Methylorubrum populi: one gene and its partner. The protein of the gene in region 2 interacts with the protein of the main gene of each other region in a pairwise test. Links are inferred from orthologs where the notes say so. Each region holds a gene or a part of one and is shown on either strand. Other genes may lie near its edges.

Evidence for each region.
Region 1: the proteins of MPPM_RS04475 (region 2) and groL interact in binary tests that used the Escherichia coli proteins (3 or more experiments, as listed by UniProt). The link is inferred for Methylorubrum populi from one-to-one orthologs.

Annotation. Positions count from the first base shown.
Region 1 is NZ_AP014809.1:5,584,395-5,598,790, forward strand. The notes cover bases 8,536-11,383. They hold groL (chaperonin GroEL), read right to left. Parts: upstream 10,856-11,383; coding sequence 9,215-10,855; downstream 8,536-9,214. Other genes in these bases: MPPM_RS26040 (hypothetical protein), read left to right, coding at 8,536-8,615; groES (co-chaperone GroES), read right to left, coding at 10,943-11,233. Outside these bases: MPPM_RS26005 (Ros/MucR family transcriptional regulator), read left to right, coding at 1-193; MPPM_RS26010 (restriction endonuclease), read left to right, coding at 397-1,179; MPPM_RS26015 (PepSY-associated TM helix domain-containing protein), read right to left, coding at 1,182-2,474; MPPM_RS26020 (transglycosylase domain-containing protein), read left to right, coding at 2,947-5,127; MPPM_RS26025 (adenylate/guanylate cyclase domain-containing protein), read left to right, coding at 5,415-6,482; MPPM_RS26030 (MAPEG family protein), read right to left, coding at 6,489-6,887; MPPM_RS26035 (AAA family ATPase), read left to right, coding at 7,193-8,092; more of MPPM_RS26040, read left to right, coding at 8,082-8,535; MPPM_RS26060 (magnesium transporter CorA family protein), read left to right, coding at 11,448-12,452; MPPM_RS26065 (MarC family protein), read right to left, coding at 12,496-13,137; MPPM_RS26070 (lipopolysaccharide biosynthesis protein), read left to right, coding at 13,350-14,396.
Region 2 is NZ_AP014809.1:956,803-971,086, reverse strand. The notes cover bases 2,402-5,137. They hold MPPM_RS04475 (ABC transporter ATP-binding protein), read right to left. Parts: upstream 4,320-5,137; coding sequence 3,483-4,319; downstream 2,402-3,482. Other genes in these bases: MPPM_RS04470 (ABC transporter permease), read right to left, coding at 4,354-5,137; MPPM_RS04480 (MlaD family protein), read right to left, coding at 2,402-3,399. Also shown: MPPM_RS04495 (DUF6101 family protein), read right to left, coding at 1-166; MPPM_RS04490 (inositol monophosphatase family protein), read left to right, coding at 532-1,350; MPPM_RS04485 (ABC-type transport auxiliary lipoprotein family protein), read right to left, coding at 1,585-2,196; more of MPPM_RS04480, read right to left, coding at 2,317-2,401; more of MPPM_RS04470, read right to left, coding at 5,138-5,499; MPPM_RS04465 (MFS transporter), read right to left, coding at 5,683-6,888; MPPM_RS04460 (hypothetical protein), read left to right, coding at 7,054-8,256; MPPM_RS04455 (DUF1489 family protein), read left to right, coding at 8,357-8,797; MPPM_RS04450 (AsnC family transcriptional regulator), read right to left, coding at 8,874-9,101; MPPM_RS04445 (cold-shock protein), read right to left, coding at 9,296-9,505; MPPM_RS04440 (hypothetical protein), read left to right, coding at 9,840-10,229; MPPM_RS04435 (hypothetical protein), read right to left, coding at 10,575-10,796; MPPM_RS04430 (type 1 glutamine amidotransferase domain-containing protein), read left to right, coding at 10,983-11,561; MPPM_RS04425 (hypothetical protein), read right to left, coding at 11,664-11,963; MPPM_RS04420 (TerC family protein), read right to left, coding at 12,106-13,131; MPPM_RS04415 (TIGR03862 family flavoprotein), read left to right, coding at 13,446-14,284. UniProt on the Escherichia coli protein: Part of the ABC transporter complex MlaFEDB, which is involved in a phospholipid transport pathway that maintains lipid asymmetry in the outer membrane by retrograde trafficking of phospholipids from the outer membrane to the inner membrane.

The DNA of each region.
Region 1 (14,396 bases), 4.6 Mb from region 2 along the record:
CGACGACTATCCGATGGTCGCACCGAGCTACGCCGCGACCCGGTCGCAGCTCGCTCGGACCATGGGCCTCGGCCAGCAGCGTCGGAAATGGCCGTCGAAGACCGCTCCGGAGGCGGCCCCGGAGGCGGCTCAGGAAGGCGATGCGTCGCCGCAGCGCCGCCGCGGCCGTGCTCGTTCCGGTGATGCGGCCTGAGGGCAGCCGCCTCTACCCTGCGCGAACCTGGTCTGGCCGCACTCGCATGGGCGAGACTCGCCGCCGATGCTTATCCACACGCGATGCGCCGTCTCCCCTGAGAGGCGGCGCGGTGAGGCGGCGGCGTTAGAGGTCGGGCAACCCCTCGAAGGGACAGCTTCCCCGAGTGCCGGGCTCGAAGCCGGCCTCTCGCGGGAGATGTGATGTCCGGCCGGTCGCCCACCGCCACGCGCCTATTCTGGGTCGCCGTCATCGGCGGAGGCGCCAGCCTTCGCTACGGGGCTCCGGCCTTCGCCGCCACGGTGGCAGCCTGCCTCGCGGTCCTCCTCCACCGCCTCGACCGACCGCGCCGGTTCCGCTCCCTCGTGCGCCGGATCGCCCGGCGTCACGCTGCCACGCTCGCGCTGAGACGGCGGCAGGAATGCTTCGTCGATGCTTACGGCAACACCATCGAGGACGGCTGGCTGCGCGAGCGCGCGTATTTCGTGGAGCGCACGGTTCTGCCGTTGATCGAAGAGCGCGGCTTCTCCGACTACGTCGAGCCGCGTTTCGACGAGATGGTCGAGATCGTCGACCGTATTGCCTGCGCGCACGAACTGCCCGACGTGATCGACACGCCGGAGGACGGGGTCGCCTACGAGCGATACTGTGCCGAGCTGCTCGGCGAAGCGGGCTGGGATGCCCGGCCGACGGGGGCGAGCGGCGACCAGGGCTGCGACGTGATCGCCGAGAAATCGGGCATTCGCCTCGTGGTCCAATGCAAGCGCTACGGACGTCCGGTCGGCAATGCGGCGGTGCAGGAGGTCGCGGCGGCGGCCCTGCACTGGTCCGGCGACATGGCGGCCGTGGTCTCGAATGCCGGCTTCACGTCCGCCGCCCGCAAGCTCGCCGGCACGACCGGCGTCCTGCTCCTGCATCACGACGATCTCTCGGACTTGGCGCCGATGCGCCGGGCCGGCCGTCGGGTGCTGACGGCCGGTCGCTGAGGCTACTCCGCCGGTACGGGCCGGCCGGAGGGCAGCGCGACGGCCTTGCGGCGCACGGAGAGCCGCGCCGCGCGCTTGCGCCACCAGATCACCACGCCGGTGACCGAGAGCATCGCCACGACGAGACCCATGATCGAGATCAGGATCCGGCCGGGCAGGCCGAGGATGCGGCCCGAATGGACCGGGAACTGTGCCTGCACGAAGATGTCGGCAGCGGTGCCGACCCAGGGCTGGCGATCCCCGATCACCCGGCCGTCCTGCCCGTCGAAGTAGATCGCCGCCGGACCCACGCCCGCGGCGCCGTGATCGTCGCCGGGCTCGAAGTAGCGTGCCGTGTAGAACCCCTGCATCGGCGTGTAGGCCAGCGCGCCGACGGGCTCCTTCCAGCCGCGGCGCTGCCCTTCGGCCTGCGCCGCCTCCAGAACTTGCGCGTAACTCACCCCCGGCTCGATCGGCTTGAGCGGCGAGACGAAGGGGCGGGTATTCGACGGCTCGGGCGTCACCTGCGAGACGCTCGACATCAGCGGTAGGAACACCTCGCGGTAGAGGTTGAGCGAGAACGCCGTGAAGGCGAGCAGGAACAGCAGCGCGAAGGTCCAGAGGCTGAAGGCGCGGTGCAGATCGAAGGTCACCCGGTAGCCGCTGCCCGAGGTCTTCACCTTCCAGGCCGGCTTCCAGCGCGACCACCATCCCCGGCCGAGTTGCCGCTCGACCGCCGCGGGACCCGCCGGGTTGGCAGCCTTTCGCGCGGGAAGCGTCAGGTAGAAGCCGACGAAGGAATCGAGCATCCAGACCACGGCGACGATGCCGAGGAGCCAGATGCCCCAGCGCTCCTCGCCCCACATCTCCGGCAGATGCAGGGAGAAGTGCAGCTTGTACAGGAACGAGATCAGCGTCTCGCGGGTGATCGGCCACACCTGGCCCCATTCCCGCCGGCCGAGTTCGGCGCCCGTCACCGGGTCGAGGAAGACCTGATTGTAGCCGAGCGCGTACAGCTTGCCCGTCGCGGCATCGACCCGAGGCACCACGAACAGGGTCAGCGATTCGCCGGACTCGGCCGCCAGAGGGACATAGGCGACGCGGGCATGCGGCTCCCGGGCCTCGAACTGGCGCGCGAGGTCGAGGGCGGGCATCGCCGCGCCGCGGCTCTCGACCGTGTGGAGGTGTGGGTTCAGCCAATCGTCGAGTTCGTGGTCCCAGGAGATCACCGCGCCGGTGAGCCCCGCCACGAGCAGGAAGGCGGCGACCGTCAGACCTGCCCACCGGTGCAGCAGAACGAAAGCAGAGCGCACCATCAAACCCTCGAGCCTCGATCCGGGACGGCTCAGCCGGGCGCCGTCGGAGACGCCGACGCCTCCGCGCTTCGGGCCCGCTGTCCCGGTCCAGTTCAGTCCGGCTCCCGGCACAGGCGCCGCGAGAGCGGGACCTTCGATAAAGGCACTTGCCGCGACGCGCCAGCCCTTCGCCGGCTCTTCGCCGGCCCTTGGATCGCGCGCGAGACGATCACGCGTGAAGATCCGGTAAAGCCGGGCCCAGCGGGCTCCAGGTGGCTTAACAACCCTTAAACCCGCCGCATTTACTCTCTCTGACGCAAGGGGACGAACCGCCGTGCCGCAGGACGGACCGGCGGCCCCGTCCGAGGGGATCGGCCCGGCGAAGACGGCCTGTGCCGGAAGTTCGACAAGGGGAGCACGGTCGCGGGAGGCGCCCAATCCTCGGAGGATGATCCTTCGGGGACCGAGCGGCAGCCCGGGACGCATGGAACGCATGGCGCAGTCTCGCGGACGCAAACCACGCAGCGAACCCACTTTCGACATTCCCGAAGGGAGCGAGCCGGGCCGCCTCGACGTGCGCCTGTCGCGCAACGACCGGTCGGCGGGCGGACAGCGCAGTTCGGCCGGCCGCTCTGCGCCGGCCCCGAAGGGGCGCGCCCGCAAGGCGTCCGGCGGCGGTGGCCGGCGCCCGCCGCGGCGGCGCTCCTGGCTCGGCCGTTTGGTCTATGCCGGCGTCGTGCTCGGGATCTGGGCGGTGATCGGGCTCGCCGGCCTCATCGCCTACCACGCGTCGCAGCTGCCGCCGATCGATCAGCTTGCCGTGCCGAAGCGACCGCCCAACATCGCGATCCTCGCCAGCGACGGCAGCCTGCTCGCCAATCGCGGCGAGACCGGCGGGCGTGTGGTCTCGATCAAGGAATTGCCGCCCTACCTGCCCCGCGCCTTCGTCGCCATCGAGGACCGCCGCTTCTACGATCATTTCGGCATCGATCCGATCGGCGTCGCCCGGGCGATCGCGCAGAACCTGACCCGGCGCGGCGTGGCGCAGGGCGGCTCGACCCTGACGCAGCAGCTCGCCAAGAACCTGTTCCTGACGCCCGAGCGCTCCGCCTCGCGAAAGATCCAGGAGGCGATCCTGGCGCTGTGGCTGGAGCACAAATACACCAAGGACGAGATCCTCGAACTCTACCTGAACCGGGTCTATTTCGGCGCCGGCGCCTACGGCGTCGAGGCGGCGGCACAGCGCTACTTCGGCAAGCCCGCCAAGAACGTGACCCTGGCGGAGGCCGCCATGCTCGGCGGCCTCGTGCAGGCGCCCTCGCGGCTCGCGCCCAACCGCAACCTGAAGGCGGCCCAGGCCCGCGCGGCCCAGGTGCTCGCGGCTATGGAGGAGTTGGGCTTTGCCAAGAGCCCGGACGTGAAGGTAGCGCTGGCACAGCCCGCGCGGCCGGCCTCGACTCGCGGCGGCGGCTCGCAGAACTACGTCGCCGACCTCGTGATGGACGTGCTCGACGACTTCCTGCCAAAATTCGACGAGGACATCGTCGTCGCCACAACCGTGGATGCAGGCATGCAGGCGGCCGGCGAGAAGGCGCTCACCGACGAACTCAACGGCAAGGGCACCCGCTACAACGTCGCCCAGGGCGCGCTCGTCTCGATGCGGCCGGACGGGGCGATCCGCGCCCTCGTCGGCGGGCGCGACTACGCGCAGAGCCAGTTCAACCGCGCCACCACCGCCAAGCGCCAGCCGGGCTCGGCCTTCAAGCCCTTCGTCTACCTCGCCGCGGTCGATCGCGGCCTGACCCCCGACACGATCCGCGACGACGCCCCCGTGCGCATCGGTAACTGGGCGCCGGAGAACTACTCGCACAATTACCGCGGCCCGGTTTCCCTGCGCGAGGCGCTGGCGCTCTCGCTCAACACGGTGGCGGTGAAGCTCGGCCAGGAGGTTGGTCCGAAGGCGGTGGTGCAGACTGCCCAGCGGCTCGGCATCTCGTCTCCGCTCCAGGCCAACGGCTCGATCGCGCTCGGCACCTCCGAGGTGACGCCGCTCGAACTCGTGGGCGCCTACTGCGCCTTCGCCAACGGCGGCACCGGCGTGATCCCCTACGTCATCGCCAGCATCAAGAGCGCCGCCGGCAAGGTGCTCTACAAGCGCGGTGAGGGCGGGCTCGGCCGCGTGATCGATCCCAACGCCGTCGGCATGATGAACGCCATGATGCACGACGTCTTCACCATGGGCACGGCGAAGAAGGCCGACATTGCCGGCTGGGAACTGGCCGGCAAGACCGGCACCAGCCAGGAATTCCGCGACGCGTGGTTCGTCGGCTACTCGGCTACGCTGGTGACGGGAGTCTGGCTCGGCAACGACGACGGCGAGCCGACGAAGCGGGCCTCGGGCGGCAGCCTGCCGGTCGACATCTGGAAGGCCTACATGACCACGGCGCTCAAGGGCGAGAAGCCCGTGGGCCTGCCGGGCCTCAACCGCTGGCGCGCGCCGCGGCCCGAGGCGCCGCCCGAGCGCGACTCCGGCCCCGGCGGCCTGATCGGCGCATTGCTCGGCGAACCGGAGCAGACCGCCTCCGCCCTTCCCCCGCGCCCCGTCGGCCGGGAGCGGGGGCCGAGCCGGGACGACCGGAACTTTCTCGAAAAGTTGTTCGGGGTCGGCGAATAGGCTTTCTCGCCTTCCCGGAGGGCGCCTAATCCCTTGCGTCGCGTCACGGGCTCGAAAAAATTCTGGCCCAGCCGAGGCGCTATACGCGGCCATGCGCCACATTCGCGCCACGTTGCAGGCATGAGCCTTCGGCAGCCCGAAGAGGATCAGAGGTTTTCCCCTACCTCCTGATCGGCGACGGAAGGAGCCCCCGTGTCGACCCGCCTGCTCGACCGTGTCACGCATGGCCTCTGGGCCGCCGTGGACGGGCCGGGCACTTCCTCCGACGGCTGCCGGAGCCCGAACTGATGCTGCCGCACCATCGCTGGTTCTGGCTCCTCATCCTCCTCGCCTCGGGCGGGGCGGGGCTGCTCTACAACGTCATCTTCGCCGGTGGCGCGACCCCCCTGGCGGGCTTCACCTACGGCCTGTGCGTCGGTATCTCGGCGCTGGCCTTCGACCGGGGCGTGCTGCTGGCCGGCGTCCAGTCGCGCATCCGCCGCCTGCCCGCCGGGCTGTACGTCGTGGCGGCAGAACTCTCCTACGTTGCGATGATCGTCGTCGGGAACGCCCTCGGCGGCTTCGTCGTCTGGCTGCTCGGTCTGACCGGCGACAGTCTGGAGGAGGCGGTGCGCACCACGCCGCGGGTGCTGGCCTACGCGCTCGCCGTCTCGGCGCTGCTCGTCTTCGTCATCCGCATGCGTGATCTGATCGGCGGCGAGGTCTTCATCAACTTCCTCGTCGGGCGCTACCACCGTCCGGTTGAGGAGGAGCGCATCTTCCTGTTCCTCGACGTCGTCGGGTCCACCGCCTTCGCCGAAACCCATGGCGATCTGCGGGCGCAGGAATATCTCAGCGCCGTCTTCGCCACCCTCGCCGAGCCCGTGCGCCGGTTCTACGGCTCGACCGACGACTATATCGGCGACCTCGCCATGATCACCTGGCCGATGGAGCGCGGTCTGAAGGATGCGCGCTGCGTCGAGTGCCTGTTCGCCGTGCGCGAGCGGATCGAGGCGGAGGCCGAAGCGTGGGAGGCGCGTTTCGGCACGGTTCCGCGGCTGCGTGCAGGCCTGCATGGCGGCCGGGTGATCACCGCGGAAGTCGGAGTGGACCGGCACAAGATCGCCTATTTCGGCGATGCCGTGAACGTGGTGGCCCGCGTCGAGGCCCTGTGCCGCCCGCTCGGCGTCGATACCCTGATCTCCGAGGATCTTCTGAAGCGGCTGCCGCGGCTGCCCGAGGGGGTCATCGTCAGGCCGCTCGGCACGCATTCCCTACGCGGGCGCGGTCAGCCGCTCTCCGTCGCGACGCTCGAACGCAAGGGGGCGACGCCGCTCGCGCGAGACCCGGCACCGCGCATCGCCGCCGCGCCGTAGCGGCGATCAGCCGGCGCGCAGGAGCAGCAGGATCGCGGCGATCGTCATGACGGCGATGGTCGCGAGGATGCCGCCGCCGCGGCAGGCGAACTGCCGGGGCGAGTTGGTCGGCGCGAACATTCCGATTGGGTGCAGGATGCGCGCGATCACGAGCACGATCAGCAGGCCCTTGACCCAGGCATGGGAGCCGCCGCCCGCCTCGTAGAGCGCAATCAGCAGCACGGTGAGCGGCACGTATTCCTGAAAGTTGCCGTGCGAGCGGATGCGGCGCTGCAGGGTGTCCTGCCCGCCGTTGCCGAACAGGACGCTGCCGGTGAGCCGGCCGCCGATCACCCAGCCGGACAGGCCGGCATAGATCAGGCCCAGGATCGCGCCGTAGAAGGCCGTGGTGGTCGGGAAAATCACAGCGAAGAACCTCGGGTCGAAGGGGCTCCGCCGGAGGGCGGATGTCGTGGGCGCTTCGCAAAATAGGATTATGCGCGCCGTGTTCCGCCCATGTCCGCGATCACGATAGCGTATCCGGTCCGCGGCGGTCGCGGATCGGCCCTCGCGCTCCGCCGCTGGCGGGCCAGCCGCCGGGTGACAGTCAGCACTCTGCCGAAAGGCGCAGTCGGCCACCGACAAGGTTCGATGCGCTAGAGTGCCGTCGAACGGCTCGGCTTGCGGACGGAGCGGGTCCGGAGGTGGGGATCGTTTGTGAGGGGATCTCGGTGGGCGGCAAGCTGATCGCGGTGGCGAACATGAAGGGCGGGGTCGGCAAGACCACCACCGTGGTCATGCTTGCCGAGGCGCTGGCGGCCGACGGGGCGCGGGTGCTCGTGGTCGATCTCGATCCGCAGGCGAGCGTATCGGTCTGCCTCGCGGGCGACAGGCTGCTCGGCGAGATGATCGTCCGCGGGCGCACCCTGGAGGCTTATCTCGCGCTCAAGCTCATCACCCGCCATAGGCCGGATCTCTCCGCCCGGATCCAGCCCGGCGTCAGCCTGACCGTCCACAAGAACGCGCCGCTCTCACTCTCCCTGCTGCCCTCGGGCCCGCACCTGCGCCTCGTCGAACGGGAGATCCTCTACGAGCTGACCGAGCGGAAGTTCTCGATGCACGCCATCGACGAGAAGCTGTGGTCGATCTTCCAGGAGGATTTCGCGCCGCTTGCCGAGAAGTACGACTACATCTTCTTCGATTGCGCGCCGGGGATCTCGCCGATGACCGAGGTGGCGGTGCGGGCCGCCGACCTCGTGCTCGTCACCTCGATCCCCGATTTCCTCTCGACCTACGGTCTGAACGCCTTCGTCGAGACGATCTGGCGGCGCTCCGGCCGGCAGGCGAGCCACATCGCCCCGAGGAGCGCACCTTACGTTCTCGTCACCCGCTTCCAGGCTCAGGTCCGACAGCATCAGCGCACCCTGGCCCGGCTCCAGACGGAAGCGCGGGCCGAGGATGCCGGCTTCCATCTGCTGGAGACCCGCATTCCCCAGGCGGCTGCACTGGCCGACGCGCTGGTTCCCGCCGACGGTGCGCCGCCGACCTTCTCCGCCAAGTACGGCGCCCATGTCCCCAACGTGCTGATTCCGCTCGTCGCGGAAGTGAAGGAAATCCTCCATGGCCCTTGATGTCGATGGCTACGCGGTGTTGCAGGCGATGGCCTCCGCCCCGGAAGCGTTTCCCGACATCCGCTCCGAGATTCCCAGGGCCGCCCGCACCCTCGTCGTGAAGCAGCTCAAGGCGCGGGGTCTGCGGGTGGCATCGCTGCGCATGATCCGTGAGATCCTGGGCAACGAGAGCTTCGCCCTGATCGCCGACGGCATGTCCGAGGCGGAGGTGAAGGGACTTGTGACCCGTCTCGACCCACACCACCCCTCGCTGAAGACTGCGACACCGGGTTGGCATCGCCACCGCCTCTCCGCCCTCGCCGCCGGTGACGCACCGTTCCGAAAGGGCGAGACCCGGGTCGAGGACGCGGCGGCGAAGGCCCGCGCCGCCGAGCCGCTTCCGGAGCGCGCGCTGGCCAGCCGCCCCTTCGCTGCGGTGTGGGACGGCAAGGACCACGACGCGCCGGCCGCCAAGGAAGGCCGCGAGAAGAAGGGCAAGGACAAGGATTCGAAGGAGCGGAAGGGCAAGAAAAAGAAGGGCTGAGAGGGTTTCCGCGTGATCGGGGTGCGCACCGTCGCCGCCGCCCGGCTGTCGCGCTTCGTTCCTGGATGGCTTTTCCGACGGCCGTTGCCTCCTGTCGAACCGATGCCCGCGGCGCTCTACGACTCGTCGGGGAACAAGACCGCGTAACGGGCTTCGAGGGCGGCGAGCCGGCCCTGTCCCTCCAGCACCGCCACCCGGTGCTGGCGCGTCACGTCGAGGAGTCCGTCGGCCATTTCCAGCTCTCCGCAGAGCCGGGCCCGATCGGAAATCTGAGAGAGTTGATCGGCCATCAGGCTATCGATCCGCATTCCCTCCGTCAGTGCCCGCATCAGGCCGAGCATTTCCTCGCGGATATGAATGTAGGGAGGGGATGGGGCAGGTGTACGATCCGTCACGGCGTTTGCAGACATCAGACCCTTGATGAGGCGAGGCTGCCCAGACACGGGGTCGGCGGCTATCGCATAGGATACAGTTCGTCTGCATTTCTTGGGGAGGGGCCGCTCACAGCCGGCAGGCCGCTCCGTAATCTTAGGGCAAGTCAAAGAGAAAGGGGCCGCCTCGCGGCGACCCCTTCTCCGTCTTCGATCGGGTGCGTGGACTTAGAAGTCCATGCCGCCCATGCCACCGCCGGGCATCGCCGGGGCCGGGCTGTCCTTCTTCGGCGCGTCGGCGACCATGGCTTCCGTGGTCACCAGCAGGCCGGCGACGGAGGCCGCGTCCTGGAGGGCGGTGCGCACGACCTTGGCCGGGTCGACGATGCCCGACTGGATCATGTCGACGTACTCTTCGGTCTGGGCGTTGAAGCCGTAGGTCTCGGAGCCCGTGTTGTCGGTGATCTTGCCGACGACGATCGAACCCTCGACGCCCGCGTTCTGGGCGATCTGACGGATCGGGGCCTCAAGCGCCTTGAGCACGATCTTGATGCCGGCCTGGACATCCGGAACGTCGGACTTCAGCTCGGCGACCGCCTTCTTGGCGCGGAGCAGAGCCGTGCCGCCGCCGGGGACGATGCCCTCTTCCACCGCGGCGCGGGTGGCGTTGAGCGCGTCGTCCACGCGGTCCTTCTTCTCCTTGACCTCGACCTCGGTCGCGCCGCCGACGCGGATCACCGCGACGCCGCCCGCGAGCTTGGCGAGACGCTCCTGGAGCTTCTCACGGTCGTAGTCCGAGGTGGTCTCCTCGATCTGCGCCTTGATCTGGCCGACGCGGGCCTCGATGTCGGCCTTCTCGCCGAGACCGTCGATGATCGTGGTGTTCTCCTTCTCGATGCGGACGCGCTTGGCGCGGCCGAGCATCGGCAGGGCGACGTTCTCGAGCTTGATGCCGAGATCCTCGGAAATGGTCTGGCCCTTGGTGAGGATCGCGATGTCCTCGAGCATCGCCTTGCGGCGATCGCCGAAGCCCGGAGCCTTCACCGCCGCGACCTTCAGGCCGCCGCGCAGCTTGTTCACGACGAGCGTGGCGAGCGCCTCGCCCTCGATGTCCTCGGCGATGATGAGCAGCGGCTTGCCGGTCTGCACCACGGCCTCGAGCACCGGCAGCATCGGCTGCAGCGAGGAGAGCTTCTTCTCGTGGATGAGGATGTAGGGATCCTCGAGCTCGGCGACCATCTTCTCCGCGTTCGTGACGAAGTACGGGGAGAGGTAGCCGCGGTCGAACTGCATGCCCTCGACGACGTCGAGCTCGGTCTCGGCCGTCTTGGCCTCCTCGACGGTGATGACGCCCTCGTTGCCCACCTTCTGCATGGCGTGGGCGATCATCTCGCCGATCTCCTTGTCGCCGTTGGCGGAGATCGTGCCGACCTGGGCGACCTCTTCGGAGGAGGCGACCTTCTTGGCGCGGGCGGTGATGTCCTTCACGGCGGCCTGGGTCGCGAGGTCGATGCCGCGCTTCAGGTCCATCGGGTTGATGCCGGCGGCGACGAACTTGGCGCCCTCGCGGACGATCGCCTGGGCCAGCACGGTGGCGGTGGTGGTGCCGTCACCGGCGATGTCGTTGGTCTTCGAGGCCACTTCGCGCACCATCTGGGCGCCCATGTTCTCGAACTTGTCGGCGAGCTCGATCTCCTTGGCGACCGTCACACCGTCCTTGGTGATACGGGGCGCGCCGAAGCTCTTCTCGATGACGACGTTGCGGCCCTTGGGGCCGAGGGTGACCTTGACGGCATCCGCGAGGATGTCGACGCCGCGCAGCATCTTGTCGCGAGCGTCGGCGGAGAAACGAACGTCTTTCGCTGCCATGTGAGTACCTGCCTCAGATGAGAGTGTCGGAAAGCCCTGAAGCCTGCGAGACGCGGCCTCGAAGGGCGGTGGATAAGGGCGGCTGCCTTAGGCGGCGACGACGCCCATGATGTCGGATTCCTTCATGATGAGGAGATCCTGGCCGTCGATCTTGACCTCGGTGCCGGACCACTTGCCGAACAGCACGCGGTCACCGACCTTCACGTCGAGGGCGTTGACGCGGCCCTGCTCGTCGCGGGCGCCGGGGCCGACGGCGACGATCTCGCCCTCCTGCGGCTTCTCCTTGGCGGTATCCGGGATGATGATGCCGCCCTTCGTCTTCTCTTCGCTCTCGATGCGACGGACGACGACGCGGTCGTGCAGCGGACGGAACTTCATGAGCTGCCCTCTTGCTTCGAAATGGCGGTTGGTCTTGATGCGGCCGGGGCGACCGCGCTCCACCTGATTGTTAGCACTCTAAACACGTGAGTGCTAACGACGGTCGCGAGATAGGCGCCGGCCGATTTCGAGTCAAGGCGCAGCTTCTTCGCCGCTGCGGCGTTTCTGCAGGAATTTATCCGCGCATCCCGCGCGAGAGGGACGATCTCTCCCCATGATGAGCCTGCACGGGGCCAACGGTGCGGTCGAGCACGGCGGCGCGGCGGGCGGCGCGAGCCTGCCCGATCACGCTCTCTGGATCGATCTGAACGATCCGACCGCGGAAGAGGCGGCGCAGGTGGAGCGGAAAACCGGCATCCGCATCCCGTCGCGCGCCGCGCTCAGCGAGGTGGAATCGTCGAGCCGCCTGCGCCGCAACCGCGACGGCCTCTCGCTCTCGACGCCGATGGTGACCTTCGACCGCTCGGATTTCAGCCTGAAGCCGCTGGGCTTCCTGCTGACCGCCGATCACCTCGTCACGGTGCGCTTCCACGAGATGCGGGCCTTCGCGGCAGTGCGCAAGCGTGTGGATGACGGGGATGGCGACGGCAGCACCAGCACGCGGATGTTCCTGCTCGTCGTCGAGGAACTGGTCGACAACCTCGCCGACCTGCTGGAGGAGATGTCGGCCGACCTCGACAGCCTGTCCACCCGCATCTTCGACTTCGATGCCGGTGCGCGCCCCGGTGCGCGGAAGGGCGATACCACCGCTCCCAAGCGCCGCGACCTGGCGTTGCGCCGCCTGCTGCGCTCGGTCGGGCGTCACGGCAAGTCGCTGGCCAAGGTCCGTGCCAGCCTGCTCGGGCTCGGGCGCATCATCGCCTTCGCCAAGAGCGAGTGCCAACAGGGGCTCGGCGAGGGCGACCTGCCCCGCTTCGACACCCTGGCGGGCGACATCGCCTCGATCGACGAGTTCGAGACACGGCTCTCCGAGACCGTCCAGTTCCTGCTCGACGCCACGCTCGGGCTCATCAACATCGAGCAGAACAACGCCTTCCGCGTCCTCACCGTCGTGTCGGTGGTCGGCGTGCCGCCGACGCTGGTCGCCTCGATCTACGGCATGAACTTCAAGCACATGCCTGAACTCGATTGGGTTTACGGCTACCCCTACGGTCTCGCGCTGATCGTGATCTCGGCGATCGCGCCGCTGCTGTACTTCCGCAGGCGGGGCTGGCTGTAGCACCCCGTCATGGGACGCCCGCGTCGGGGAGGCATCCTGCGCCTCATTGGCTGAGGCCGGGGAACAGGTTTCGCAGGCTCGTCACGATCATCTCCATCGCGACGGCGGCCAGGATCATGCCCATCAGGCGGCGCGTGATCGCCGTTGCCGTCGCCGACAGGTGGCGGCCGAGCCAGGGGGCGGAGAGCAGCGCGACGGCCAGGAGGACGAGAAAGCCGCCGAGGCCGATCGCGACGTCCAGCCACTTCCCCTGGGTCTCGGCGGTGTGCCCGAACACGATGAGCGTGGCGATCGTCCCCGGACCGACGAGCAGGGGGATTGTCAGAGGATAGATGGCGACGCTCTGCGCATCGATCGCCTCCTGCTTCTCCTTGGGATCGCGCTCATGCGTTCGGCTCGACGAGCCCTGCAGCATGGAGAGCGCGATCGTCAGGACGATCAGCCCGCCCGCCAAGCGGAAATCGTCGACGCTGAGCCCGAAGGCATCCAGGACGGCCTGCCCGCCCACCAGCGAGACGAAGCAGCCGATCGTGGTCCCGACCGATGCGGTGACGGCAACCCGCCGCCGCACCGCATCGGAGGCGCCCTCGGTGAGGGAGAGGAAGACCGGCACGTTCGCGATCGGGTTCATGATGGCGAACAGCGCGGCGAACACCTTCGTGATGAAGGGCAGATCGACAGACATCGCGAGTCTCGGCTTCGGGCCGCGGGCTCATAGCATGGTTCGGGCTTCGACCCGTTGCCGCCGCGCACGCCGCGGCGGGGCGCGGCAAGCCTCGGTCCGCATGCGGACCGGAACGGTGGTGGCGCGATCGCCCCACAATTCAGGCTTTGTTGGCGGCTAGCTGCGAATTTCGCCGACAGGCTCCAGGCTGAGCGAGCAGCGTATCCCGTCCCATGGCCGTCATCGCCGCCTTCGTCCTCAATGCCGGGCTCAACTTCGTCCTCGGCATCGCTATCGCCCGGATGCTGGGGCCGGCCGATTTCGGCCGCTTCGCCCTGGCCACGGCCGGTGCGGTCGTGCTCAACACGCTCCTGTTCGAGTGGCTGCGGCTCTCAGCGACGCGGTTCTACTCGGCGCGGGTGCGCGAGGCCGAGCCGTGGATCCGGCGCGGGCTCGACCGGGGCTACGGCGCCGTCGCGCTCGCGCTGTTCGCCGCCGCCGCTCTCTGCGCCGGCCTCGGGATCGCTGTCGATCCGACCCCCCAGGGCCGGCTGGTGATGACGGCCGGCACCATGGTCGCGGCGATCGGCATCGGGTTGTTCGACTACCACGCGGCGCTTGCCCGCGCCCGCTTCATCGGCGGCGCCTATCTCCGGCTCGTGGTGTGGAAGAACGTCCTGGCCTTCGTGCTGATGGCGGGCACGGCGTGGCTGTTTCCGCAGCCGGTCTGGGTGCTGATCGCGGGCGGAACGAGCCAGTTCCTGGCAGTGATCCCGATGCGCAAGGTCCTCGGCGACAAGGCGCTCGGCCAGGCCTCCGCCCTGCCCCGCGAACGGATACGGGAGACCCTGCGCCTGTTCGCGGCCTATGCCCTGCCCCTGATCGCCGCCAATGCGGTCTACCAGCTCATGCCCTTCCTCAACCGCGCCGCCATCGCCGGGACCGCGGGCTTTGCCGAGGCCGGCTACTTCGCCCTCGCCGCCGATCTCGGCTCGCGGGCCTTCTCGACGCTCGGCGCGGCGCTCGACCTGCTGCTGTTCCAGATCGCCGTGCAGGCGGAGGAGCATCACGGCCGCGAAGCCGCCGAGACCCAGGTCTCGCGCAACATCGCCATCGTGGTGGCTCTTCTCCTGCCCTGCGCCGCCGGCTACTGGGCGGTGACGCCGGCCCTGCAGGCGCTGATCGTGCCGGAGGAGTTCCGCGGTCCGTTCGCCGACTATACCGACCTGCTGATCCCGGGGCTGTTGTGCCTCTCGATCATGAACTTCGCGCTCAACCCC
Region 2 (14,284 bases):
CGGCCGCCTCATCGGCGAAGGCCAGCGCCACGCCGACGGGTGCGGTGCCGCCGGAAACAGCGCCCAGGATCGGCAGCGGGGTCACCGGAGCTGCGACGGGCTGCACGTTCGCCTCGTCATCGAAGCCCGGCCGACAGTTCAGATTCGCGATCTCGAAAGTCATCATCGGTTCGACGCCCTATCCCTCGCCGCGGTCTCTGTCGGACGCGCTGATCTGACAAGCAAAGTGCCGGTCGTCTCCCCCAAGCCGCCTTAAGAGTGAGCGTTAAGCGTTCGTGGATCGAGCCGAAGTCTGCCGGATGCTCAACGGACCCTTGCCGGGATTGGTGCAAATGTCGGTAACCCTGGTGCGAGGCCGGGGCCGTAGCGGCACTGCGTCGGATCGTCTCGGAAGTGGCGCAGCCGGACTTGCATCGCTGCGTTTCCGAAAACCGGTGGCCACTTTTCCGATCGATGCCCTAGAACGAAGGGGCGTCGGCGCCGTTCAAACGGCATGAGGCCGGCCTCGCACGAACGGCTCCGACCGGATCCATGACCCAGACGACATCCTCTTTCGCGGCGCTGCGGCCCGTGCTGCACGACGCGATGCGGGAGGCCGCCGCGCTCGCGCTGCCCTCCTTCCGGACAGGCGCGCACACGACGGCGCGGGTCTGGTCGAAGGCCGGCGGCTCGCCGGTCACCGAGGCCGACGTCGCCGTGGACGCCTTTCTCAAGGTCCGCCTGTCGCAGATCGAGCCGCGGGCAGCCTGGCTCTCGGAGGAGACCAGCGACGATCCGGTGCGGCTCGGGCACGACCTCGTCTGGATCGTCGATCCGATCGACGGCACCCGTGCCTTCCTCTCCGGGCATCCGGACTGGTCGATCGCGGTGGCCCTGTTGTCGCGGGGGGAGCCGGTGATCGGCGGCGTCTTCGCTCCGGCGACGGATCATTTCTACGAGGCGGTGGCGGGCGAGGGGGCGACCCTCAACGGAACGCCGATCCGCGTCGCGCCGCAGGACCGGCTGGAGGGCGCGCGCGTCACCGGGCCGAAGCCGTTTCAGGATCGTCTGCTCGACGGCGCGGCCCGGCTCGGACACCGGCCCACGGTTGCGGTGATCGAGCGGGTGCCGTCCTTGGCCCTGCGGCTCGCACGGGTGGCCGAGGGCCGGATCGATCTCGGCCTCGTGTCACGGGATGCGCGGGATTGGGACCTCGCCGGCGCGGACCTGATCGTCCGGGAGGCGGGCGGCGTCGTCTGCGACCTTCAGGGCCGACCGGCGGTCTACAACCGTCCGGAGCCCCGCCACGGCGAGCTGATCGCCGTGCCGCTCGCCCTGCGCGAACCCGCGCTGGCGGCCTTGGAGGCCTGATCGCTGAGTCGGCGAAGACCGGCGACGCGTCGGCCGGTCGATCGCTGCCGATCTCCTCCGTCATCCCGGGGCCGCGAAGCGGGAACCTGGGATCCACCTGTGATGCGAGAGGCATGACCTCCGTCGAGGCCAGTGACGGGTTCCGGGTTTGCCTGCGGCGCCCCGGAATGACGGTGGTGAAGCCGGAACGAACGCTTCAGCCGGAAACCGGATCAGTCGGGAAGCCACGGGCTCTTACCGGCCCGAATTCACCCAACGCACGAGATCGCCGAGGACCTGGCTCAGCGCCGCGTCGAGGCCGGCGGCGGCGCTCTGGGGATCGACCTTGGCCACCGGCACGCGGGCGGTGAAGACGCGGGCGTTGACGACCCGGCCGCTGCCCTCGGCGATCAGCTTGGCCGAGAGGTCCACCACGGCCTCGCCGGTCCCGGAATTGATGTCGAACTCACGGATCTCGCTGACGAGCTGGTAGTCCGACGGCACCTTGTCGCCGGGCCGCGAGACTGAGCGCAGCCGGCCGGTATTCTCCAGGCTCTGGATCACCCGCGTCTGGATCAGGCGAGGCAGGCGGTCGGCCCACTGGCCGCCGCCGAGGAAGGACAGGGAGCCGCCGGGTTCGCGCACGATGATGCGGTCGGCCTCCATCGGCTGCAGGCCGACGGGCTCGGATACGACGATGGAGCGCGCAGCACTGCCGGGCCGCGCCTGACCCGGCAGGGCCGCGAGGTCGAAGGTGAGCGGCGTCGCGCCGCCGCCGCAGCCGCCGAGGAGCGCGAGCGGTGCGAGCAGGACGACCGTCCGCAGGAGCCGACGGGGAGGGGCAGGCGAGAGAGGAAGACGCGTCATACGCTCGGGCACCGTCCGTTCGCTGTCGGGGAGATTGATCTCCCCTCTAGCACACGAGAGCATACGCCAACGCTCAAGCTGCGCCGTGCGTGCCGACACATCGTCCGGAATCCGGGTCGCTCAGCGGCCACCGTTGTATTCTGGCAACGACGGCTTGCCGCCGAAGATGACCTGCGAAGGGTCGCGCTCCAGGCTGCGGGCGGCGCGGCTGAGGGTGTTGAGCGTGCGCTGGCCATCGGTCGACAGGGCCTCGACCTCGCGGCGGCTCGTGCCGGACAGCCGGTTGAAGCTCGTCGAGATGTTGGCGGTGCGCTTGTCGAGGTTCTCCGAGAGCGCCCGGAACGCCCGGCCGGCGTCGCGCACGGAGATCGCCGCCTCGCGGATCTCGGCGAAGGTGCCCGCGCCCTGCTGGCCCGAGGCGGAGCCGAGGAAGCCCTCGGCGCCCTTCAGCACGCCGTCGATCCGGTCGGCGGAGGCGCTGAGCTTGGCCGCGAGCGCGCGGGCATCGTGGAGCCCGGCCTCGATGTCGGGGCTCGAATTGGCCAGCGCCGTCGAGAAGGTGTCGGCGTTCTCGATCACCCGGTTCAGGCGCTGGCCGTCCACCGCCTTGACGAGCCCGGCGATCGAGGGGCCGGCCTCGGCCAGCGTCTTCGAGAACGACTCGACATTGGCGAGCGTGCGGTTGATCGCGCCCTCGTTGCCGGCCACCACCTTGTCGAGGCGCTGGAGCACGTCGTCGGCCCGCTGCGCGATCTGCTTGGCGGCGGCCATCATGTCCTGGATGTCGCTCGAATCGGCGAAGATCGTCGGCATCTTGTCGCCCGAGCCCGGCGTGAGGGCCGGCGCGTCGGCGCTGCCGCCCGACAGCGCGATCTGCGAGACGCCGGTCAGCATCGCGGAATCGAGCCGCGCGCGGGTGTCGGCGCGCAAGGGCGTCGAGGGATCGACCTGCACTACCGCGACGACCCGGCGCGGATCCTGCGGCAGCAGGCGCACGTCGAGCGCCTCGCCGACCTTGATGCCGTTGAACGACACGGTCGAGCCCTTGGCGAGTCCGCCGACCGAACCGGAGAACACGATGCGGAGCGCCTGGGTCGCCTGTCCCCGCGATCCGCCCTGGAGCCAGAACACGAAGCCGAAGGCCGCCAGGACGACGCCGATGGTGAAGGCGCCGATCAGCACGTAGTTTGCGCGAGTCTCCATCGGCTCAGCTCTAATCCCGATCCGAGGGGGTGAAGCGGTGCGCAACCGCACCGGAGGCGATCATCCCGCGCTCACGCAGACGATCAGGCATGGGCATAGTCCGGCTGCGCGGGTCGAGCCGGCGTGGCCAGCGCGCGGGCGCGCTTGCCGTGGAAGTAGGAGCGCAGCCAGGGGTGGTCGCTCGCCAGCATCTCCTCGATGGTGCCCTGCGCGATGATCCGGCCGTCGCCGAGCGCCGCGATGCGGTCGCAGGCGGTGTAGAGGCTATCGAGGTCGTGCGTCACCATGAAGACGGTGAGACCCAGGGTCCTCTTGAGGGTCGAGACGAGGTCGTCGAACTCGCCCGCGCCGATCGGGTCGAGGCCCGAGGTCGGCTCGTCGAGGAACAGGATTTCCGGGTCGAGCGCCAACGAGCGGGCGAGCGCCGCGCGCTTGATCATGCCGCCCGAGAGTTCCGAGGGGTACTTGTCGGCCGCATCCGGCTTGAGGCCGACCATCTCGATCTTGAGCCGGGCGAACTCGTCGAGCAGCCGCTCGGAGAGCTTCAGATGCTCGCGCATCGGCATCTGGATGTTCTGCTTGACGGTGAGACCCGAGAACAGCGCGCCCTGCTGGAACAGCACGCCCCAGCGCTGCTCGAGCTGGCGGCGCCGGGCGACGGTGAGGCCGTCCACGTTCTCACCGAAGATCTCGATCGTGCCGGAGCGCTTCGGCACCAACCCGAGGATGGTCCGCGTCAGCACCGACTTGCCCTGGCCCGAGGGGCCGACAAAACCCAGGATCTCGCCGCGGCGGATGTCGAGATCGAGCCCCTTCATCACCGTACGGTGGCCGAAGCCGACGACGAGATCGCGCACGCGGATAATTGCGTCGCTCTGGCCGGAATCCGGCGCCGCCGAGGAAAGGTGAGGCGTGGTCAAGGGATCGGTCCGGATGTCGTCTGCCCGCATGATGCTAGAAATCGATCGCTGCGAAGAAGACCGCGAACAGCCCATCCAGCACGATCACCATGAAGATTGACTTGACGACTGAGGCGGTGACGTGGCGCCCGAGCGATTCCGCCGAGCCCTCGACCGCGAATCCCTCGATCGTCGCGATGATCCCGATGGTCAGCGCCATGAACGGCGCCTTGATCAATCCGACGGCGAAATGGTGGAACGATACCGCCGCCTGGAGCCGTGCCAGGAAGGCATCGACGGTCATCCCGCCATAGATCGCCGCGGTCAGACCGCCGCCCGCCAGCGCCGCGAGCGAGCCGAGGAAGGCCAGGATCGGCAGGCCGATCACCAGGGCGAGGATGCGCGGCAGGATCAGGATCTCGATCGGGTCGAGGCCCATGACGCGCAGGGCATCGACCTCCTCGCGCATCCGCATCGAGCCGATCTCGGCGGTGAAGGCCGAGCCGGAGCGGCCCGCCACCATGATCGAGGTGAGCAGCACCCCGAGCTCGCGCAGGATCAGCAGGCCGATCAGGTTCACGACGAAGCTCTGCGCGCCGAAGCGCTGGAGCTGGAAGATGCCCTGCTGCGCGACGATGCCGCCGACGAGGAAGGAGATCAGCACGATGATCGGCACGCCGCGAAGCGCCACCTGTTCGAGCTGGTTGACGAGGGCCGCCATGCGGAAGGTCTGCGGCCGGCGCGCGACCCGGCCGCCGGCGGCGACCACCTCACCGAGGAAGGCGATCCCGGACAGGATCTCGTTGCCGCCCCGCGCGACGCGCCGGCCGGTGCCGTCGAGGAGGCGCACCAGCGGGTTGCGCGTGTCCCGCGGAGCTGGCTCCGGCTCGCGCAGGCCCATCTCGCCGAGCAGGATGCGGTGCTCGGGCCGGGCGCCGGCATAGGCCAGCCGCCCGCCCGCCGCCTCGATCTCGGCGCGGGTGCGCTCCAGCACCCAGGCGCCGAGCGTGTCGAGACGCGCCAGCCCGCTCAGATCCACCAGCACCGGTTGGGATCGTCCCTGCGCCGCGATCTGCGCCGATGCACGCTCCACCGCCGGGCCCTGATCCGCCGTCCAGCGGCCGTGCAGGACCACGCGGCCGCCCGCATCGAGGTCGGCGCCGGCCGTCTCCAAGGTGCTTGAGCCGTCTGCGATCCGCACGCGCCGCTCCCGCTTCCGCTCCGAAAATCCTGAAACGAAATTCTTACCAAGATGCGTCGAATCCGATCTGTCGGATTCGACGTCGCGGCCGACTGGAGTCGTCCTCGGGGCGCTGCCCCGATTTCCCGCCAAAGGGGTGATCCCTTCGGGATCCCGTTCTCGGGATCGCTGGGGAAGCGTCGCCTATACCTTATGGGTGGAGGTGCTGCCAAATCGGCCGGGATCATGGATGCGTTGCGCCAGAACGACGAGGCCGAGGCCGGCGAGCGCCAGCGGCGCCATCATCAGGAAGGTCGAGGGGCCGCCGAACGAGCGGTAGACCGCGCCGCAGGCCAGCGTCGCCAGGGCCGAGACCAGGGCGGTCGAGGCGCCGACCGTGCCCTGCGCCCGGCCCCGGGCGCCCTCCGGGGCGAAGCCGGACACCGCCGCCATGACGCCGAGATGGGTCGCGCCGAAGGTCAGGCCGTGCAGCATCTGGAGCGGCATGAGCAGGGCGATCTCGCCGTCCGCGAGGCCGAGACCCAGGGCCCGCAGCAGGGCGGCGCCCGCGCCGAGGCCGAGCAGGCGGAACGGGCTGCGCCAGCGCGCCGGCCAGCGACCGACGAAGGCGAACAGCGCGATCTCCGCCGCGACGCCGATCGCCCAGAGCGCGCCGATCCAGGGAGCCGAGACCCCGTGGCGGGCCCAGTCGAGGCTGCCGAAGGCGTAGATCGCCGCGTGACTCGCCTGGATCAGCGCCGCCGCGGCGATGGAGAGCCAGAGAACCCGCGGCAGGGGCGGGGAGACGCCCCTCTCGGGAAGCGGCGCGACGGCCGGGGCGGCCTCCCGGCCGGACGCCGCGACCGCAGTCGCCACAAGCGCAAGCCCGGTGAGCAGCAGCGGCACCGCCGCCCGGTCGCCCAGCAGGCCGAGAAGCGCGCCGCCCGCGAGGTTCGCGGCGAGGAAGGCGACCGAGCCGCACAGGCGGATGCGGGCATAGTCGATCCGCTTCGAGCGGCGGGCGGCGGCCAGCGTCAGGTAATCGATGCTCGGCACCAGCGGGGCCTGGGCCACCGCGTTCACGACGATCAGCACGCCGAGCAGCGCCGCCGCAAGCGCGGCGGCCGCCGGCATCAGGGCGTAGCTCAGTGCGAGGGTGAGGCTGCCCGCGACGAGCAGCGTGCGCGGGCGCACGCCGCGGTCGATCAGCCCCATCAGCGGGCGCGTCGCCATGACCTTCGTCGCGATCGGCAGGGCGAGCAGCAGGCCGATCAGCCCGGCATCGAGACCGAGCGCGCCGAGCCAGACGGGCATGAACGGCATGGCGATGCCGATCTCGACAAAGACCACGGCGTAGAGGAGGCCGAGCCGGATCGGATCGGGCTCGGCGGTCGGTGAGGTGATTGTCACGGGATCGCGGCGCAACGGGCCGCCCCTTGATCTGCAGAAAACTTCGCGCGGCGGGGCGAAGTGCGAGGAAGCGTAAGCCGACGTTAAAGCGCGCCTGTCAATCTTGTCCCGACCGTCAATGGTCGCGGCACGCCTCGCGGTGGGGCCGAGTCTGTGCGGGGTGTGATGTCGAGTTCCCGTTCCCTGACGCCGCTGGACGCGTCGCAATACGATGCCATCGAGGATGCCGTCCGGGAAACCGAGCGGGGCCGGTGGTTTCTCACCGAATACGCCCGCCGCAACCGCAACGCCGACACCGAGGTGCTGCTGGACGCGATCCGGCGCATCGAGAACGTCGTCACGACGGACCGGCCGGACGATGTCGGGCGCTTCCGCGGCGATCTCATGGAGATGGCCGATGCCATCGCCCGGACCCGCGTCGAGGTGGCCGCCCTCTCCGCGCCCGAGCAGGGCGAGAGCCGCCTCACCGTCGCCTCGGAGGCCCTCGACGCGATCGTGCGCGCCACCGAGCGGGCGACCTCCGACATCCTGAGCGCCGCCGAGGAAGTGCAGGAAGCCGCCTGGACCCTGCGCGAGACCGGCGCCGATTCCGAGCTGTGCGATGCCCTCGATCGGCACGCCACGCAGATCTACACCGCCTGCTCGTTTCAGGATCTCACGGCGCAGCGCACGAGTCGCGTGGTTCACACCCTGCGCTACCTCGAGAACCGCATCGCCTCGATGATCGGGATCTGGGGCAATCCCGACGACGTGGTACCCTCTCTCGACCCGCAGAACCATGCCGAAGCGGCCGCCGCCCTCGATCAGAGCGACGTCGATCGCTTCCTCGACATGGAGGGGGCGTCCGCCCCGGTCAGGACGACCCTGCCGCCGCTGCCGGCGGTGATCCTCGACGACGATCTCGCCTTCGTGCCGGAGAGCCGCGAGACGGCCGAGCCTTCGCTCGACGAGGTATCGATTGGCGCCGAAGCGGTGGCGCCCGTCCTGCACGTCGCCGAGGAGGTTCCGGCCGAACCCACATCCCCCGAGATGCTGACTCTGGAGCCGGTCGAAGCGGATGCTGCGGCCGAACCGGCTCCGGAGAGCGTCTCCGCACTTCTGGATCCGGCGCCGATCGAGGCTGTGCCCGAGGCGGTGGAGCACGAGTCCCCGTTTGACATCCCTGCGGAGACTGCGGATGCCGAGATAGTCGAGGCGACCGATCCGACGGCCGAGCCCGCCGTTCCGGCTGAACCCGACCCGACCATGCCGGCGGCCCAGCCCCTGGTCGTTGCCGACTTCGAAGAGGGCGCCGAGGACGACCTCGCCCTGGCCTTCCCCGATCTCGACACGCTGAGCATCGAGGAGAAGATCGCGCTCTTCGCGTGACGGCGCGGCGGATCGAACCGATGCGGTGCGTCATGCCGCATCGACCGCCCGGAAAACCGGCGGCCCTTTTTCGGGCGGATGGCGTATACGGGCCCGCGTTATGGCCCTGCATCTTCTGAAGCTGTGCGTCGGTCCCGCCTCGATCGAGGAGCTGGAGGCGCGGATCGCCCATAATCGGGCGGAGGCCTTGCGCCTCGGCCAGGAGCCGGTGACGGCGCATGTCACCCGCATGTTCCCCAAGCGGGCACAGGCCATCGCCGGGGGCGGCTCGATCTACTGGGTGATGAAGGGGACGTTGACCTGCCGCCAGTCGATCCGTGCCATCGAGCAGGTCACGGGAAGCGATGGGATCGATCGATGCCGTCTCGTGCTCGATCCGGCGGTGACGCCGGTCTCGCCGCGTCCCTGCCGCCCGTTCCAGGGCTGGCGCTATCTCGAGGCCCGCGATGCGCCGGCCGACCTCGACCGGGCCAGTGCCGGCGAAGTCGCCGAGATGCCCGAGAGCCTGCGGCGCGAGCTGGTCGCGCTCGGATTGATCTGAGGAAATCGTCGAGGCTGTCGCGCTTCGGCAGGACAGCCGGGATGGCCCCGCTCCGGAGGGTGCGAGGCCGGTTCGGTCAGGCCGCTTCCTTCAGTCGCACGGCGGCCGGGGTGATCCCGAGGCGGTCGGCGAGGTGCCAGCGCAGTTCGCGCGGGGAGTGATACTCGTAGGAAGGGTCGATGAGGTGGCTGAGGTCGGCCTGCGCGCTGCGCGCCTGCGTGTCGACCAGGCTGCCCACCCGAAAGGTCGCCGCGTTGGTCACCGGCGATATGGCGCCCTGATGGCGCCGGAACTCGAACGTCATTGCTTTTTCTTTCTCGCCGGATCCCGCGCCATCAGTTCGGCGTGGCCGGCGTCGTTTCTGGTTGTTTTGAGGTGTCGGCGGCGCCCGCCGTGAGGTGCCCCTGAAACGCGTTCCGGGGACCCCGTTGCCGGTGGGTGCCGCTTCGTTGGTCAGACGGCACGGTCGGGCCGGTTCTGCACCGGCCCCGAGGCGGATTAGACCGCCTGGAGGTTGCCGGCCGCGTCCTTGCCGCTGCGCTTGTCGGTCAGAACCTCGTAGGAAATCTTCTGGCCCTCGACGAGGTTGCGCAGGCCGGCCCGCTCGACGGCGGAGATGTGGACGAACACGTCCTTGCCGCCGTTATCCGGCTGGATGAAGCCGTAGCCCTTGGTCTCGTTGAACCACTTAACAGTCCCAGTATCCACGAATAGTTCCTTCGTTCTTCACACGCCAAGCGCAAGCATCTGCTCGAAGCGAGCACGTGGCAGCGTCCGCCGATTTTGCGGGATGACGGGCGATGTGCGGATCAATCGAAGCCTTTCGCCTCGCCGCGCCCGTCAGGACTGTATGTAGGCCGCCGTTGCGGCCTTAACAAGGCAGAATGCGATTCCATCGGCGCGGCGCCTCGCGCGGAGCCCCGGATCGGAACGCGGAGTACCGCCTCCGCCACCCTGTGACAAAGCCCGGGGCCGGTGCATATATGAACGTCAATCCAGGCGGTTACCGGACCGCCCTCAAGGCAGTTCAGTCAGGCGGTTCATGGCGGGTATCTCGGTTTCCCTCGAAGGCGCGAACATCCAGCTTTCGTTCCAGAAGGACGACCAATCAACGGCGGTGGTCATGGACGCTCGCGCCGCCCGCGCCCTCGTGCGCGCCGTCGGCCAACTCCTCACCGCCATCGACGATGACGGCGAGGTCGATCTGCCCGACGAGAACGGCGACGAGGAGGTCGCCATGCTCGACGTGACCTCCTCGGCCATCGAGGTCGGCACCGACGAGCAGGGTCAGGCCGTGGTGGCTCTCCAGGCCGGCGCCCTGCCGCCGTTCCAGCTCCGCCTGACCGACGAGGAGGCCCGCCACGTGGCCTCCAGCCTCAGCGAGATCCTGGCCGCGCCGCGGGACGTGAGAACCTCGCACGGCGGTCATTGAGGACCGCGGGGCCTACGCTCACACACGTCCGTCCCCTCGGCCGGCTCGTTCTGATCCTGCCAGAGCCGGCCGGCTTCCTCGGCATCGTCGAGTCAAACCTCCGGCCTGCCCCGGCGTCGGCGCATGATGCTTGCGCACGCGGCCAATTCTTGCCTGACCATGACAATGAATCCCTCACCGCCTCTGCGTGCGCCGGCAGAGGTTGTTGAGAAGGCTGCGTCTCGACACAAACGTGTAAGGAATCAGGGTCGGAAGTATCCCGCGGCGTTAGAACGCTGTGACGCAAATGTAATATCGGATGGCCGCGTCCCGCTCTCGCATGAGCGGGACGCGATGCGCCTCGAATCAGAGCCGGATCCCGGGATCGGTCGGCCCGCCAGGCAGGTAATCCGGCTCGGAACCGGGGCCACGCGGCTCGTCGATGTTCGGATCATCGACCGGGTAGGGCGTGCGCGGGCCGGTCGGACCGATATCCGGCTGGTCGTCGGGCTGCGGGGGCGGCGGGAGATCGCCGGGGATCTGTCCGCCGGGGGTGGGTTCGGGGGTCGGGATGCCGGGATTGGCCATGGACCGCCTCCTTCGTTCGTTTCGGGGAATGGCGGTCCAACACATGCCTCCTGATCCGGTTCCGTTCCTCCTTCCTCTCTCTGCCACCTCGTCGCCTGCCCGGGTGCGACGCGATCGCCGCGGTCGGAACCTCACTCCGAGCGGCCGGTTGGCCCGGCAATTCCCGACACGAACGGAGACGACGCCATGCCCGATATCCGCGAGGCCAAGATCCTCATCGTCGCCACCGACGGTTTCGAGGAGAGCGAGCTGACGGTACCGCAGGCCAAGCTGAAGGAGGCCGGTGCCAAGGTCACCGTGGCCAGCCCGCAATCGCGCCAGTCGAAGGACACGATCCGCGGCTGGGACAAGACCGACTGGGGCAAGAACGTGCCGGTCGATCTCGACCTCGAGAGCGTGAACCCGGCCGATTACGACGCCCTCGTCCTGCCGGGCGGGCAGATCAACCCGGACAAGCTGCGCCTCGAACCGAAGGCGCTGGAGGTGGTGCGCGCCTTCCTCACCTCCGGCAAGGTGGTGGCCGCGATCTGCCACGGCCCCTGGCTGCTGATCGAGGCCGGGGCGGTCAAGGGGCGCACGCTGACCTCGTTCGCCTCGATCAAGACCGACGTGATCAACGCGGGCGGAAACTGGCAGGACAAGGAGGTCGTGACCGACGGCGGCATCGTCACCAGCCGCAATCCCGGCGACCTCGAAGCCTTCTGCGCCAAGATCGTCGAGGAGGTGAAGGAGGGCCGCCACGAGCCGCGCCAGCTCGCCGCCTGATCGGGCTCTTCGCCTGTTCCCTTGAACGACAAGGCCGCCGGCCTTCGGGCCGGCGGCTTTTTCGTGCTTGATCCGCGCCGGGTCGATGCCCGGTGCCGCGCATCAGCGCTTGGCGACGGCCTTCTGCAGCTTGGGCCGCTCCGAGGCGGCGCCGGCCATCAGCTTGGCGAGGTGGTCCTGGTCGAGCCCGCCGAGGCTCGCCGGCACGACCGCCGCTTCCGGGGACGGGCGTTCGCCCTTTCGCGGGGCGATCGAGCCGGTGGTGACCGGATCGGCGAGCGCCGCCACCGGCAGGGCCGGCGAGGCGGGCTCGCGCTGGACGCGCATCGCCCAATGGGCGGCGGTGGAGAGGACGGCGATGGCCAGGATCGCCTTGATGCCGCCGGTCAGGAAACGCCGCATGGTCGGGCCCGAAAACGCTGGGAACGCGGCCGGTTCCCCGGCCTGCCGGCATCATCACGCAAGATCGTGAACGAACCGTCCGGCCCCCAGCCGGCGAAGCGTGCCGGATCGGGAAGGCCCGCTCGCGCGGGCCGTCGCGGCCTCAGGTCCGATGCGCGATCTCCGCCGGAGGCTTCTGGTTCTCCGGCTCGGCCGCCTTGCGGGTGCGCCACAGGCTGTAGACGACGCCGAGAGTGAGCAGGACCAGGGTGACGACGAGCGAGACCCACGGCGGCAGGTGCACGAGTTCGAGCGTGTCGGCGACCACGATCTTGGCGCCGATGAAGAGCAGGATGAGGGCGAGCGCCGTCTTCAGGTAGGCGAAGCGGTCCACCATCGCGGCGAGTGCGAAGTAGAGCGCGCGCAGGCCCAGAATGGCGAAGATGTTCGAGGTGTAGACGATGAACGGGTCGGTCGTGATCGCGAAGATCGCCGGCACGCTGTCGACGGCGAAGATCACGTCCGCGATGTTGACGAGCACCAGGGCCACGGCGAGCGGCGTCAGCCAGCGCACGGTCTTGCCCGTCTTCGGGTCCGGCCTGCGGACGATGAAGTGCTGGCCCTCCGGCTTCTCGGTGACGCGCACCCACTTCTTGAGGAGGCGCATCGAGGCGCTGTTCCGCACATCCTGCTCCTCCTCCTCCTTGGAGAAGAGCATCTTGAGGCCGACGTAGATCAGGAAGGCGGCGAAGATCGAGAGCACCCAGTGCGCCTGCTGGACCAGGGCCGAGCCCAGCCCGATCATCAGGCCGCGCAGCAGCACCGCGGCGAGGATGCCCCAGACCAGCACCCGGTGCTGCGCCGCCCGCGGCACACCGAGCGAGGTGAGGATCACCGCGATCACGAAGACGTTGTCCATCGACAACGACTTCTCGATCACGAGGCCGGTCACGTATTCCTGGGCCGGGTCGAACCCGAGCATCCACCAGATCCAGCCGCCGAAGGCGAGACCGAGGGTGAAGTAGAAGGCCGTGAGGAGCAGGCTCTCCTTCACGCCGATCTCATGGTTCTTGTCGCGGTGGAGCAGGCCGAGATCGAAGGCCAGCAGGCCGGCCACCAGGGCGTGGAAGCCGAGCCACATCCAGACGGGCTTGCCGAGCCACTCGTGGGTGAGAAATTCCATCATCATCGCGCGGGACCGGATGCTTCACTTTCGGGAGAGCATCGGCTCCGACATCGCGGAGGCGTCTGCCGCATCCCTCCCGAACGGGCCGCCGAGCCGGCGGACGGTGGGCCTCACCGGAAAACCGGGGGCGTCGCGAGGGGTACGGTGCGCGTTCCGCCAGAGGGGCCCGCAGCCGATGCCGCGCAGTTAGAGAGGAGATCGCGTCGAATCAAGGGCAGCGCGATTTTCATCCCGGCTCTTCACCCGCACAGCGAGTTGCCGCTTTTCCGGCCTGTGCCGCTTGACAGCGCCGGCCGCACGGGGCCCTGCCGCGGATCATGGAAGCGGATCGAGAGAACGGAATCGCCATCGTCGGCGGCGGGCCGGCGGGGCTCGCGGCGGCGGAGCGGCTCGCCGAGGCGGGGCGGCACGTCACGGTCTACGAGCGCATGCCGTCGGTCGGCCGCAAGCTGCTCATCGCCGGGCGCGGCGGGCTCAATCTGACCCATTCCGAGCCGCTGCCGGACTTCCTGGCGCGCTATGCCCCGGTCGACCCGCGCCTGCCGGCCGCTGTCGCGGACTATCCGCCGGAGGCCCTCCGGGCATGGTGCGAGGGGCTGGGCCAGAAGACTTTTGTCGGATCGAGCGGCCGGGTCTTTCCGGAGAGCTTCAAGGCCTCGCCGCTGCTGCGCGCCTGGCTCGCCCGTCTCGAAGCGCTCGGCGTCGCGATCCGCACCCGGCACCGGCTCGTCGGCCTGGAGGAGGGCGCGCTCACCTTTGAGACGCCGGACGGCCCGCGGACCGTCCGGCCGCGGGCGACCGTGCTCGCGCTCGGCGGCGCGAGCTGGCCGCGGCTCGGATCGGACGGAGCCTGGGTTCCGCTGCTGGAGCGGAACGGCGTGAGCGTCGCGCCGCTCAAACCCGCCAATGTCGGCTTCCGCGTCGCGTGGTCGGCGCATTTCGCGCAGCGCTTCGCCGGCGAGCCGCTCAAGCGCCTCGCCGCGCGCATCGGCGAGGCGAGCGCGCGCGGCGAAGCCGTCGCCACGGCGGACGGCCTTGAGGGCGGCGTGATCTACGCATTGTCGCGGCCGATCCGCGAGGCGGTCGAGCGCGACGGCGCCGCCGAGCTCAGCCTCGACCTCCGCCCGGATCTCGACGCGGCGGCGCTGACGGCGCG